2 regions of the Sphingomonas sp. RB1R13 genome follow, and region 1 is predicted to be linked to the other one. Evidence: predicted binding sites of a transcription regulator. Region 1 holds the regulator's gene; the other holds the start of a gene.
What was found. Region 1 encodes LexA, which represses DNA repair genes until DNA is damaged. Its sites were predicted from a motif close to GTTCCNCNCTTGTTCT; they were not measured.

Region 1 (6,816 bases):
CATAGGCGACCGCCGTCGGCGGGATCGGCGTGAGCGAAGCGTCGAGCTGGGCCGAGACCGTGACGACCGCCCTCCCCGCCTCGCGCACGTCGCGGGTCTCGCCGACGCAGATGATCACTTCCAGCCCTGCCGCCATCGCCGCGATCGCCTTGGCCGCGACCACCGCATCGGCCTCGCCATGCCCATCGCGCCGCTCGCTGTGGCCGACGATGGTGAAACTGGCGCCGGCATCGTGCAGCTGGTGCGCCGCCACGTCCCCGGTGAAAGCGCCGGCGGCCTCGATATGGACATCCTGGGCACCTATGGTAAAGCCCGGCACGGCGCGCGCCGCCCGCTCGATCAGCGTCGCGGGAAGGCACAAGACGACGTCGACCCCGCGCGGCACGGCGGCCGCGATCTGGACGATTTCGGCAATGCTTTGGGCAGTCCCGTGCATCTTCCAATTGCCTGCAACGAGCTTGCGATGTTCCATTTGATCCTCCGTATGTCATTGCCGCCTAGCAAGACCTCCGCCTTGCGCCAATCGCCCGTCCCGCCCTAAAGCCGCCCTTTCAACTTCCCAGCGTTCGCAAGAGGCCCCCGCGTCATGCTCGACAGTTTCCGCCGCCTGTCCAAGTCCAAGATCGGCACCGGCATATTGGTGCTCGTCCTCCTGCTCATCCTCGGCAGCTTCGCGATGGGCGACATCAACTCGATCAAGGGCGCGAATTTCGGGCTCGGATCGACCACGCTCGCGAAGGCCGGCGACGAGGAAGTCAGCGATCGCGACATCACCGAGGCGATGGACCGCGCGCTCAACCAGCTGCGCCAGCAGAACCCGGCTGCGACCTATGCCGACCTCGCCCCGCAATTTAATCAGATCATCGATTCGATCATCCAGGCGCGCTCGTTGAGTGCCTTTGCCAGGGACAATGGATTTGTCCTGTCGCAGCGGCTGGTCGGGGCTGCGATTGCCCAGATCCCCGCCACGCGCGGGCTTGACGGAAAATTCTCCGATGCCTCCTATCGCCAGTTCCTGGGCCAGCAGCGACTGACCGACGAAGGCCTGCGCCGCGTGCTGGGCCAGCAGATCATCCAGCAGATGTTCCTTGCCCCCGCCGCCGCCAACGCCCGCCTCACGGTCGGGCTCGCCGCGCCTTACGCGTCGATGCTGCTGGAGGAACGCGAGGGCGAACTGGCGATCATTCCGGTCAGCGCCTTCACCGCCGGCCTTGCCCCGACCGACGCCCAGCTTTCCGCTTATTACGCCACTAGCAAGGCGCGCTATACCGTGCCCGAGCAGCGCAGCCTGCGGATCGCCCGCTTCGGCCAGGCACAGGCCGTTGCCACGCCACCCTCGGCGCAGGAAATCGCGACCTATTATACCGCGCACCAGGCCGATTATGGCGCCAGCGAGACTCGCGTCCTGAGCCAGGCCGTTGTCGCCGATGCCGCCGCCGCCAATGCACTTGCCGGTCGCGCCAGGACCAGCCCCTTCGCCGCTGCAGCCCAACCCGCCGGGCTCAGCAACGCAGACGTCTCGGTCGGCCCCCAGACGCTCGCCCAGTTCACCGAGCTGGCCGGCGCCAAGGTTGCCAGCGCGGTGTTTAATGCCACGGCCAAGCCGGGGGCAATCGTCGGCCCGATCAAGTCCGATCTCGGCTACCACATCGTCCGCATCGAGAGCATCAAGGCGAGCGCGGGCAAGAGCCTGGCCGCCGCCACGCCCGAAATCATCGCGAAGCTATCCGTCGACAAGCGCAAGGATGCCCTCAGCGACCTGGTTGACCGGATCCAGACCGAGATTGAGGATGGCGGCAGTTTTGCGGATGTCATCGCGCGCAACAAGCTGGCGGTGGTCGAAACCCCGCTCATCACCGAACAGGGCAAGCAGCTCGGCAACCCTGCCTTCACCCTTCCACCCGAGCTTGGCGGGGCGCTCAAGTCGGGCTTCGAACTGACCGCAAACGACAAGCCGGTGGTTGAAACGCTGCCCGCCGACGCTGGATTTGCGCTGGTCTCGGTCGGCCAGACCGTTGCTTCTGCGCCCGCGCCGCTGGCCCAGATCCGCGCCCGCGTCGCGGCCGACTGGACTACCCAGCAGGGCCTGGCGCGCGCCAAGCTTGCCGCCGAGGCGATCGCGGCCAAGGTCGCCGGTGGCCAGAGCTTCGCCCAAGCAATCGCCGCCGCCGGGGTCAAGCTGCCTCCCGCCTCGCCGATCCACGCCCGCCGTGCCCAGCTTCAGCAGGCCCCGCCGCAAATCCTTCCGCCGCTCAAGATGCTGTTTAGCCTCGCCCAGGGCCGCAGCCGGATGGTCGCGATGCCTGACGCCAATGCCTTTGCTGTCATCCGCGCGGTCAAGGTCATCCCCGGCAATGCGCTCAACCAGCCCGCGCTGATCGCGCAGGTCCAGGGCCAGTTCCAGGAAGGCGCGTCGCAGGAACTGGCTGACCAGTTCCTCAAAGCGGTCCAGGCCAAGGTCGGGGTGGTACGCAACGAGGGCGCGATTGCGGCGACCCGCCAGCGGCTCGTCAACCCGGGTGCGGCCGCGCAATAAGCGCATGTCCGCCCGGCTGTTGATGGTCGACTATGACGACAGCTTTACCTTTATGCTGGTCGACCTGCTGCGCGTCGCCGGGGCGCAGGTCAGGGTCGTGCGTGCAAGCGAGATCAGCGTCGGCGACGCAATGGCCGACGATGTCGACGGCATCATCTTGTCCCCAGGTCCAGGCCATCCGCGGGACGCGCCGACCGCCATCGCCATCGCTGCCGCCTGCATCAGCGCCGGGCGTCCGCTGCTCGGCATATGCCTCGGCCACCAGGCGATCGCCCTAAGCGGTGGCGGAACGATCCGCCGGGTTCGCCCGGTTCATGGCATGAGCAACGCGGTCAATCACCACGGCGCGGGATTGTTTGCGGGACTTCCAGCGCGGTTCAATGCCACGCGCTACCACAGCCTGGCGGTCGATATTCTGCCCCGCGAATTTACTGCAAACGCGTGGAGCGACGATGGCACGATCATGGGCTTCAGCCATCATACGGCGCCAATACACGGGCTTCAGTTCCACCCCGAAAGCATTGCCAGCGAATATGGTCCGGCGCTCGTCGGGGCGTTTGTCGGCGTGGCTGAAAAGGGCGCTTGACGCGGTCGGCGACGTTGCCTACACGTTCCGTATCTGTTCTTACTGGAACCTTAGAGGACGCGCCCATGCTCACCGCCAAGCAGCATGAACTTCTCAGCTTCATCAATCATCGCCTGGGCGAGACCGGGATCAGCCCGAGCTTCGACGAGATGCGCGAGGCACTTGAGCTAAAGTCGAAGTCGGGAGTTCACCGGCTGATTTCGGCGCTCGAGGAACGGCAATTCATCCGTCGGTTGCCTAATCGTGCGCGCGCGCTCGAAATTTTGAAGATGCCCGATCTCGCGGTCGCGAAGCCCGCGCCGATCGTTGCGCCAACGCGGATCCGCGCAGCGGCGAATGACCTTATCGAAATTCCAATGCACGGCCGGATTGCGGCGGGAACGCCGATCGAGGCCTTGCAGGGTACCGAAGCGTTCGCAGTGCCCGCCGCACTGCTCGGGCCGGGCGAACATTATGCGCTCGAAGTGTCAGGCGATTCGATGGTCGAGGAAGGCATACTCGACGGCGACTATGCGCTCATCCGAAAGGTTGACACGGCGCGCGAGGGGGAGATTGTCGTGGCCCTGATCGATGCCGCCGAGGCAACGCTCAAGACATTCCGCCGTGAAGGCCAGATGATCCGCCTCGATCCGGCCAATCGACATTATCAAGCCCAGCGTTATCGTCCCGAGCAGGTCCAGATCCAGGGCCGGCTGGCGGGCCTGATCCGGCGCTACTGAGGATGGGCGACGAACCGGCGGGAATTCGCATCGATTATGTCGAGCTGCCCAGCCTGACGGCGCATGAACTGACCCGCGCCTTCTACACCAAGGCGTTCGGTTGGCGCTTTGCCGATTACGGCCCCGACTATTCGGCGACCGAAGGCGGCACGGTCGATGTCGGGCTCAACGGCCAGCATGACGACGCGCTGTCGGCACCGCTTCCGGTGGTTCGGGTCGAGGATCTCGACAAGGCGTTCGACGCCGTGGCGGATTCAGGCGGAATCATTGCCCGACCGATCTTTGCTTTTCCGGGCGGGCGGCGATTTCACTTCATCGATCCGTCGGGCAATGAGCTCGCGGTGTGGAGCACGCGCTAGGCTCTCGCTAGCGAACCCCCGACCATGGATGCTGCCCGACGCGGTCAGCGACGCTCTCGACCTGTGGTTCCGCGCCAAGGACAAGCGACAGGCCACCGCTCTGGCCAAGCGAATCTCGGTCCAGCTTGAGCCAGCGCGGGGTGCAGCCGCGCGGCAGGCGGCGCTCGGCGACAACGATGTCGGCGCGGGCACAGGCGGCAACTGTATCGGCCCAAGGTGCAAGATAGGCCGAGCGGAAGGCGAGGATGTCGAATCGGCGGCCGTCTCGCTCGATCGAAAAGGCGCAGGCGTCGTCATTGCAGCGTGACGAACGATCGTCCTCGATCCAGCCCGTCTCTCCGTCGAAGCCGGCACTTTCGGCGAACAGGCTGCGGGTAAAATCACCAGCACGTTCGCGCAGCATCTGCGGCGCGCCGTCGGGACCGATGACCGCGACATGGCGACCGTCGCCGCTGACCAGCAAGTCGGGCGTCGCGACGCTGATCGCGGCCAGGGCACCGGCGGCCAGCGGCGCAAGCCCCCATGCCCGTACCCTGCCCCGCCACAGGCAACACCAAAGTCCGCCCAGCACCATCGCCACGAACGCTGCGGTCGGCATTGTCGGCAGCATCGCGACCGCACCAGGCAATCCCGCGACACGGTGCGCGATCCACAGCAGGGCATCGAGCGACCAGCCCGTCGCGACCCACAACGGGTGCCCAAGCCCGACCGCGTCAAGCGCTAGCGCTGCGGCCTCGAGCGGCATCGACACAAAAGTTGTCAGCGGGATCGCCACGAGATTGGCGATCACCCCGTAGAATCCGGCGCGATGAAAATGATACAGAGCGAACGGCATAAGCGCGAATTCGACCGCCAGCCCGGACAGCAGCAATGACGATATCCGCCGCCCGAGACGCTGGAGCGGATGCTCCTCCCGCGCCGCGAGGAAGCGTTTGACCGGGCTGAACTCGTGGAGCGCGATGATCGTCGCCACCGACGCGAAGCTCATCTGGAAACTCGGCCCCACGACCGCCTCGGGGACGAACAGCATGACGATCACGGCGCCGGTCGCAACCAGGCGCAGGCTCATCGCTTCTCTCCCCAGCGCCATCCCCGCGAGGACGAGCAACGCCGCTACGCAGCTGCGAACCGTCGGGACCTGCGCACCCGTCAGCAGCGTGTAGCCGATCCCGGCTGCGGCCGCGGCCGCGGCGGATACCAGCATCAGGTTGAACCGAAGTGCCAGCACTTCGCTCAGCGCGAGCAGGCGCAGCGACAGGAACATCGTCGCCGCGACCACTGCGGCGATGTGCAGCCCGCTGACCGACAGGAGATGGGCAAGCCCCGAGCGGCGCATGGCGTCAGCGTCGAGCTTGGAGATGGCGTTCTGATTGCCGGTGGCAAAAGCAGTGGCTACGCTTCCCGAGGGGCCCGGGAGCGAGGCCTGGATATGCGCGTCGAGCCGGCTGCGTAGCCCATCGAGCCCCGAAAGCGGCGCCGAACGGGTTACGACGACCTCCCCAAGCGACTTGCCGACCGCGCCGAGCCCGTTGAACCAGGCGTCGCGGGCGAAATCGTGCCCCCCGGGGAGGGCCATCGGTGGCGGGGGCGCGAGGCGCGCGCGAAGCTGCACCGTGACGCCGCTGTTGAGGCCGGACGGCGCTTGGTCGAGGTCGAGGGTCACGCGGACCAGAGGTGGCAATTTGGCGTCTGCCGGGGCGAGTGTAAGGCGCAGCTTGCCGTCGGCGACGCGCGGCTCAACCTTGGTCACGGTCGCGGCAAAACTGGCGATGACCGGGCGATCGATGCGCGGCGCGGCGACCGTCGCCGAGCGCGTCCACGCCAACCCGACGCCGAGTGCAATCAGCGCGCCGAGCCAGGCCAGCACCATCCCGCTACGGCCGGGTACAACCAGTAACCCGGCGAGCAGCGCGGCAGCGGCGATGCACAGCAAGGCTTCCCACTGGATTGGGCCAGCCAGCCAGAACCACAGCCCAACGCCGAGTCCCAGCGCGACCGCCGCCCACAATGGCAGCTGGTTGCGCTGGCGCTCGAGGAACAGCTCCAGCCCGCCATGGACGCGCGCCATTTGCCCGCGGATGTGCAACGCTGCCAGTGGCAGCGGGGAACCTGCTATGCTACGGGCGCTCGCCCACTCCATGATGCCCCCAAGACAAAGGATCGGCCGCTTGACCGCAAGGCCAGTAGTTACACGGTTCGCGCCATCGCCAACCGGTTTTCTTCATATCGGCGGCGCCCGCACTGCCTTGTTCAACTGGCTGTTCGCGCGGCACCATGGCGGGCGCTACCTGCTCAGAATCGAAGACACTGACCGCGCTCGATCGACCCAGCCAGCGATCAACGCGATCATCGACGGGCTCGACTGGCTCGAGATCGGCGGCGACGAGCCTCCGGTGTTCCAGTTCGACCGCGCCGGACGTCATGCCGATGTAGCCGAGGAATTGCTCGCCAAGGGGCAGGCCTATCGCTGCTATCTGACGTCCGAAGAACTCGCCGAACGGCGCGCGACGGCACAGGCCGAAAAGCGCCCGTTCCGCTTGGTAAGCGAGTGGCGCGAGCGCGACGCCCCCGCCGATGGCCGCCCGTTCGTGGTGCGGATCAAGGCGCCGACCGATG
Region 2 (6,816 bases), on a different contig from region 1:
TCACATCGTCCGACAGGCCCATCACCTTGCCCACTTCGCGGATTGCCGATCGCGGGCGGTAATGGATCACCGTCGCCGCAATCCCCGCCCGATCCCGCCCATATTTCTGATAGATATGCTGGATCACTTCCTCGCGCCGCTCATGCTCGAAGTCGACGTCGATGTCGGGCGGCTCCTTGCGCTCCTCCGAAATGAACCGCTCGAACAGCAATGAATTGGTCGACGGATCGACCGCGGTCACCCCTAGGCAGTAACACACCGCGCTGTTCGCCGCCGACCCGCGCCCCTGGCACAGGATCGGCGGATCCAGGCTCCGCGCGAAGGCGACGATATCGTGCACCGTCAAAAAATAGCGCGCGAAATCCAGCTTCTCGATCAGCGCCAGCTCGTGGCGCAACTGCCCCGCCACCTTGTCCGGCACTCCTTCCGGCCAGTGCCGCCCGGCCCCCGCCCAGGTCAGCAATATCAGCTGCTCCTGCGGGGTCCGCCCCTCGGGCACGCTCTCGCGCGGATATTCATATTTCAATTCGTCCAGGCTAAAATCCAGCGCATCGGCAAACGCGCGCGTCGCTGCAATCGCATGTGGCCAGCGCGCAAACAGCCGCGCCATCTCGGCGGGCGATTTCAGGTGCCGCTCGGCATTGGCCTCAAGCACATAGCCCGCCCCCGCCAGCGTCACCTTCTCGCGGATGCAGCTCATCACATCCTGCAGCGGCCGCCGCTCGGGGGCGTGATAATGAACGTCATTGGTCGCCAGCAGCGTGCAGCCATTGGCCCGCGCCATCCGGTCGATGCGCTCGATCCGCGCGAGGTCGTCCCCCCGATAATGATTCACCCCCGCGACATGCCGCAGCCCCGGCAGCGCCGCGACCATCGCCGGGAGTGCCGCCTCGAACGCGGGCAAATCCTCCCCCGGAAGCGCAATGAACGCGATCCCTTCCGAGTGCATCGCGACCTCGCTCAGCAGCAGGTCGCACTCGGCCTTGGCGCTGCGCATCTTGCCGAGCGACAACATCCGCGACAGTCGCCCATAGGCCTCGCGATCCCGCGGGTAAGCCAGCAGCGCCGGCGCATCCACCGGCTCCACCCGGCACCCGATCAGCGGGCGCAATCCCGCTCCCTTGGCCGCGCTGTGCAGCCGCACCACCCCCGCCAGCGTGTTGCGATCGGCCACCCCCAGCGAATCCATCCCCAGGTCGAGCGCCGTCAGCACCAGCTCGATCGCATCCGACGCCCCGCGCAGGAACGAAAACGGCGTCGTCACCCCCAGCTCGACATAGTCCGCCCGCGCGATGACCGGCAGCGGCGCGTCATCGTCCATCACCAGCTTGCGCCGCGCAAAGCCCGTATATTCAGGCACTGATCGCCCTGTCCGATTGCCGCATCACCCGAACAACCCGTGCATAAACCACATCGGCGCGCCCCCGCGCCCGTCGCCGATCACCCCTTCGCGGAAGATCCAGTATCGCCGCCCCGCACCATCCTCGACCCGGTAATAATCGCGCAGCCGCGTGCCCCGGGGCTCGCGCCACCACTCGGGCGCGATCCGCTCGGGCCCCTCGACCCGCGCGATGTCATGCACGCCGCGCCGCCACGTAAACCGCCGCGGCACCCCCTCGGGCGTCGCATACACCACCCCGATCGCTTCAGGATGGTCGAGCAGCCGCGCAGGGCCATTCCTCCCTCCCGTCATTGCGAGCGAAGCGAAGCAATCCAGGCCTTGGTCCGCTGGGTTGCTTCGCTTCGCTCGCAATGACGAATCAATCCCGCTCACCCACTCGCTCGCCCGCTCGGGCACATGGCTCTCGCGCGCCGCCGGCCGCCGCACCCGCATCGCGCCCAGCCGCACCACCAGCCGGTCGATCAGCCGCGCCAGTTCCAGCTCGCGTGGCGGCTCGCCGATCAGCGCGTCCTGCCCCGCCGCCAGCGGCTCGCACCACCGCGCCTCGAGCGCGAACGCATCGATTCCATAGCCCGGGTCGATCACCGCCACCTTTTCCGCCAGCAGCCGCACAATGTGCCCCGCCTCGCGCGTCGGCAGCGATGTCTCGGCCTCGACCTCGCGCACCTCGCCATCGACCCGCCACGCCACCAGCGCCACGCGCCGCGCCCCCAGCCGCCGCGCCGCCAGCTGCTCGGCCAGCGGATCCGCCAGCCGCGCCAAGGCGCTCGCCAATATCCCCGGGTCGGCCACCGGCTCGGCCAGCCGCAGCACGGCGCGCGGCGGCGGTTCGTCGGCCAGCCCGGTCAGCGGCTCGGGCGTCCGCCCCATCAGCCGGTCGAGCGCATCGAGCGGATTGTCCGCCTCCCGAAACCGCCGCGCCAGGCTCCGCCGCGGCACCCCGACCAGCGCCCCGATCGTCTTCAATCCAAGCCGATTAAGCGTATGGTTAGCCGCCGCCGAAAGTCTGAGCGCCGCCACCGGCAGCGGAAACAATCTTTCCCTCTCCCTTGGGAGAGGGAGGGAGCAGCCAACGGCTGCGGAAGGGTGAGGATGACGCGCCGACCTCACCCTCCCACTCGACTGCGTCGATCGGGCCCCTTCGTCTCCCACGGGAGAGGCATATCGCGCCAGCGCCCACGCCGCCCCCGCCGTCCCCGCCACCGCGCACCTCGCCGTCACCCCGGCCTTCGCAAACCGTCCCTCGACATCCGCCACCAGCCCCGCCTCGCCCCCGAACAAATGCGCCACCCCCGACACGTCCATCCGGATTCCGTCCGCCCCGTCGACCTCGACCAGCGGCGACCAGCGCCCCGCCCAGCGCGCCAGCCGCACCAGCAATGCGGCATCCCCCGCCACGTCCGCCGCCACCGCGACCAGCCCCGGCTCCAGCGCGCGCGCATCGGTCAGCCGCGCACCGATCCTGGCCCCGCCCGCGCGCGCCGCATCGGTCACCGCCGAGATGATCTGCCCATGCGGCCCCTCGATCACTAACGCCACCGCCACCTCAGGCGCACTTTCGCCCCCATTGTTCGCGCCCTTCATCCACCGCTCGATCGCCAGCCGCGGCAGCCATACCGACAGGATTCTCCGCTCCACCTTTTGCTTCTCCGCGCTCATCGCTAACCACCCATCGCCCCGGCGCCACTCCCCGCGCGCGGAACAGCTCGGCGTCCCACGCCGCCGCCCCCGGCGCCCTTGGGTCGAGCACATTCTCCCCCGACGGCGCGCTTCCCACGCGCCACCGCATCCGCGCCCCGCTCAAATTCGCACTGCCCCCCAATCGCACCAGCCACGCCGGCACCCCCGATCGCTCGGCCGCCACCGCCAGCCGCCGGGACGCGGTGAAATCGAGCGCGCGCGGGTCCCCCCACAGCTCGCCGATCACGCCGCCCAACGCTGCACATCGTAAGCCCTCCTCCATCGCCCACAGCGCCGCGCGCGCATCCTTCGCCTCGACATGGATCAGCGCCGCGACATTGATCCCCGGGGGATAGATCCGTCCCCCCTCGACGATCGCCATCCGCTCCTGCACCCACAGCAACGGCCCCCCGCGCCCCGCCAGCGCCCGGCCCAGTTGCGCCAGCAGGAACCCCGTCGCCCCGCCATCGCGCGCGCCGCCATTACGAGCGCCGCCAACGAACAGCTCGGACAGGGTCGCAACCTCGGGCCGGGGGAGCGCGGACAGCAGGCTCCATTGCCCCCGATCAGGAGGCGCATCGCCAACCGGCGCAAAGCTCCGCCCCCCGCCCGTGGTCCCCACGGACGGCATGAGACTGCCTTCGCCAGCGACCAGGGAAAATCCTGCCGCCATCGACTCGCATCGCTATGTTCTACTTTTGTTCTTGTACCGCGAGTCAGGGGGAGGGAGTCAACGGCCTAAAAATCCTCCCCGAACCTGTTCGGGGAATGGAGGGGATGGAGCGCGAGCGAAGCGAAACGGGAAACGTCCCCGCATCCGTCGCTACTTCCCCTCGACCTCCTCCAGAAACACCGCAATCTCCTTCACCACCCGCTCGAGCACCGGGCGCGACACCGCGAACCCCATGTGGCTGGTGTCGATCTCGACCGCCTTGTCCGCCTCCCCCGCAAGGCCCCGCGCCGATCGCACCGACACGATCCCGTCACGCCGCGACCACAAAGCCAGCGTCGGCACCGGCGGCTTGTCGGTGATCCGGGGGAAGGGCGGCTGGTCGACCGGATGCCCCGCGACCCATTCATACAGCCGCCGGACATTGGTATTGGTCCGCAAATCCCCCGAGAACGGCGACCCCAGCGTCACCACGCCACGCACCTTGTCGGGATGGGTCCGCGCCAGTTCGCGCGCGAACAGCCCGCCCAGGCTCCACCCGACCAGCAGCACCTTGCGCGGATCATGGACCGCATCGAGCCGCCGCCCGAGCTTGTCGAGCGTGTCGGCCTTCGCCCCCTTGTTGGTCCCCAGCTCCCACGGATAGGTCCGCCACCCGCCCCGCGACAGCGCCCGGCGAAGCTCCATCGTCGTGCGGTCGTCGGCCAGGAACCCGGGCAGCACCAGCGCCGGCGGCCCATGCTCCGGACCCCTCGGCCCGAGCGGCCCAAGCCCCGCCACCAGCCGCGGCAAATGCCACGCAATCTCCCCGAACCGCAGCCAGCCCGAGGGGGCCCGATCGTCGGGATCAAGCGGGTTTGTCTCGTCGGCCCCGTCGCTCAAAGAAACTCCGACCCCATCATCGCCTGCAGCGCTTTGGGCAACCGCACCCGCCCATCGGCCATCTGGTGATTTTCCAGCAGCGGCACCAAAATGCGCGGGCTCGCCAGCGCGGTATTGTTGAGCGTGTGCGCAAACCGCACCTTCCCCTCGGCATCCCGATACCGCAGATTCGCCCGCCGCGCCTGCCACTCGTGCAGCGTCGAGCAACTGTGCGTCTCGCGATACTTGCCCAGGCTCGGCACCCAGCTTTCGATGTCGTTCATCCGATACTTGCCCAGCCCCATGTCCCCGGTCGATGTCTCGACCACCTGATAGGGGATCTCCAATTCGCGCAGCAAATGCTCGGCCAGCCCCAGCAATTTGGCGTGCCATGCCGCGGACACCGCTTCGTCATTCTCGCAAATGACATAGGCTTCGACCTTCAGGAACTGGTGGACCCGCAGCAGCCCGCGCACATCGCGCCCCGCGCTCCCCGCCTCGCGCCGGAAACAGGGCGACAGCCCGGCATAGGCGATCGGCAGCGACGCCCCATCCAGTATCTCGCCCGAATGCAGCGACGTCAGCGCAATCTCCCCCGTCCCCGCCAGGTACAGGTCATCGGCCGGAACGGCATAAGCCTCGTCCTCATGCCCCGGGAAATGCCCCGTCCCCACGAACGCCGAATATTTGGCCAGCGACGGCACGGTGATCGGCGTGAACCCCGCTGCCGCGACCTGCTGCAACGTCCAGCCCATCAGCATCGTCTCGAGCAGCGCCAATCGCCCCTTGAGGCAATACATCCGCGATCCCGACACCTGGACAATCCGCGCCAGCTCGGCCCAATCATTCTGCTCGATCAGCGCGACATGATCGAGCGGTTCGAAGTCGAACGTCGGCAGCACTCCCTCGGTTCGAATGACGACATTGCTGTCCTCGTCAGGCCCGACCGGCGCCCCCTCCCACGGGATCCCGGGCAGCCGCAGCATCATGCCCCGAAGCGCGGCCTCCTTTGCCCCAATCCCTTCCTCGATCGCACTCGCCCGCGCGCCCGCTTCCTTGGCCCGCGCGCCCAGCGCCGCCCTGTCCCCTGGCGCGGCATCCTTGAAGCTCGCGCTGATCGCATTGCGCTCCGCCCGAAGCACATCGATCTCGGTCTTGGCCCCGCGCACCTCCTCCTCAAAACGCAGCAGCGCATCGAGGTCGACCGAGACCCCCTTGTCCCGAACCGCCCGCTCGACCTGCGCCCGCTCGCGCTTGATATAATCCATGCTCAACATGGCCAGTGCCCTGCGCGAAAGTCGCATTTTCCGCAACACCCCGTCATTGCGAGCGCAGCGAAGCAACCCAGTCCTAGTTGAACTGCGGGATTGCTTCGCTTTCGCTCGCAATGACGAACCACTCCCCCTATCTGCCCCCCATGTCCTCCGGTCTCATCGCGCTGCTCGACGACGTCGCAACCCTCACCAAGCTCGCCGCCGCGTCGCTCGACGACATTGGCGCCGCGACCGCCAAGGCCGGCGCCAAGGCGGCTGGGGTCGTCATCGACGACACCGCCGTCACCCCCAACTATGTCGTCGGCCTCGCCCCCGAGCGCGAGTTGCCGATCATCCTCAAGATCGCCATCGGCAGCCTGCGGAACAAGCTGCTCATCCTGCTCCCCACCGCGATGCTGCTGGCCGCCTTTGCGCCGTGGGCGATCACCCCGCTGCTGATGATCGGCGGCGCCTATCTCGCCTATGAAGGCACCGAGAAAATCTGGGAAAAGCTCAGCGGCGATCATCATGAAGAAGCCGAACTGGCCGAGTGCGACACCCCCGAAGAGCTCGAAAAGCGCCAGGTCGCGGGCGCGATCCGCACCGATTTCATTCTCTCGGCGGAGATTATGGCGATTGCGCTCGGCACGCTCGAGGGCAATGGCCTCGTCATGCAGGGCTTCGCGCTCGCCGTCGTCGCGATCGCGATCACCGTCGGCGTCTATGGTGCGGTCGGGCTGATCGTGAAGCTCGACGACATTGGCCTCCACCTCGCGCGGCGCGCGTCGCGGCTGGCACAGTCGGTCGGCAGGGGCCTCGTCCGCGGTGTCCCCAAACTTCTCGCCGCGCTGTCGGTCATCGGCACCGCCGCCATGTTGTGGGTCGGCGGGCAGATCTTGCTGCACGGGCTCGACGAGCTTGGCGCCACCACCATCCCGCGCCTCGTCCAC

Region 2: a site for LexA is predicted at 3,772-3,787, ahead of U1700_RS04045 (ImuA family protein). Genes of this name have one in related genera too.

The regions. Positions count from the first base shown of each region.
Region 1 is NZ_JAXOJM010000002.1:559,664-566,479, forward strand. It holds gene tpiA (triose-phosphate isomerase) at 1-472, opposite strand, end outside; gene U1700_RS08920 (SurA N-terminal domain-containing protein) at 587-2,536, shown strand; gene U1700_RS08925 (anthranilate synthase component II) at 2,520-3,122, shown strand; gene lexA (transcriptional repressor LexA) at 3,188-3,841, shown strand; gene U1700_RS08935 (VOC family protein) at 3,844-4,200, shown strand; gene U1700_RS08940 (ComEC/Rec2 family competence protein) at 4,208-6,268, opposite strand; gene gltX (glutamate--tRNA ligase) at 6,342-6,816, shown strand, end outside.
Region 2 is NZ_JAXOJM010000001.1:851,708-858,523, forward strand. It holds gene U1700_RS04035 (error-prone DNA polymerase) at 1-1,321, opposite strand, end outside; gene U1700_RS04040 (Y-family DNA polymerase) at 1,385-3,040, opposite strand; gene U1700_RS04045 (ImuA family protein) at 2,949-3,713, opposite strand; gene U1700_RS04050 (alpha/beta fold hydrolase) at 3,906-4,634, opposite strand; gene serS (serine--tRNA ligase) at 4,631-5,881, opposite strand; gene U1700_RS04060 (DUF808 domain-containing protein) at 6,031-6,816, shown strand, end outside.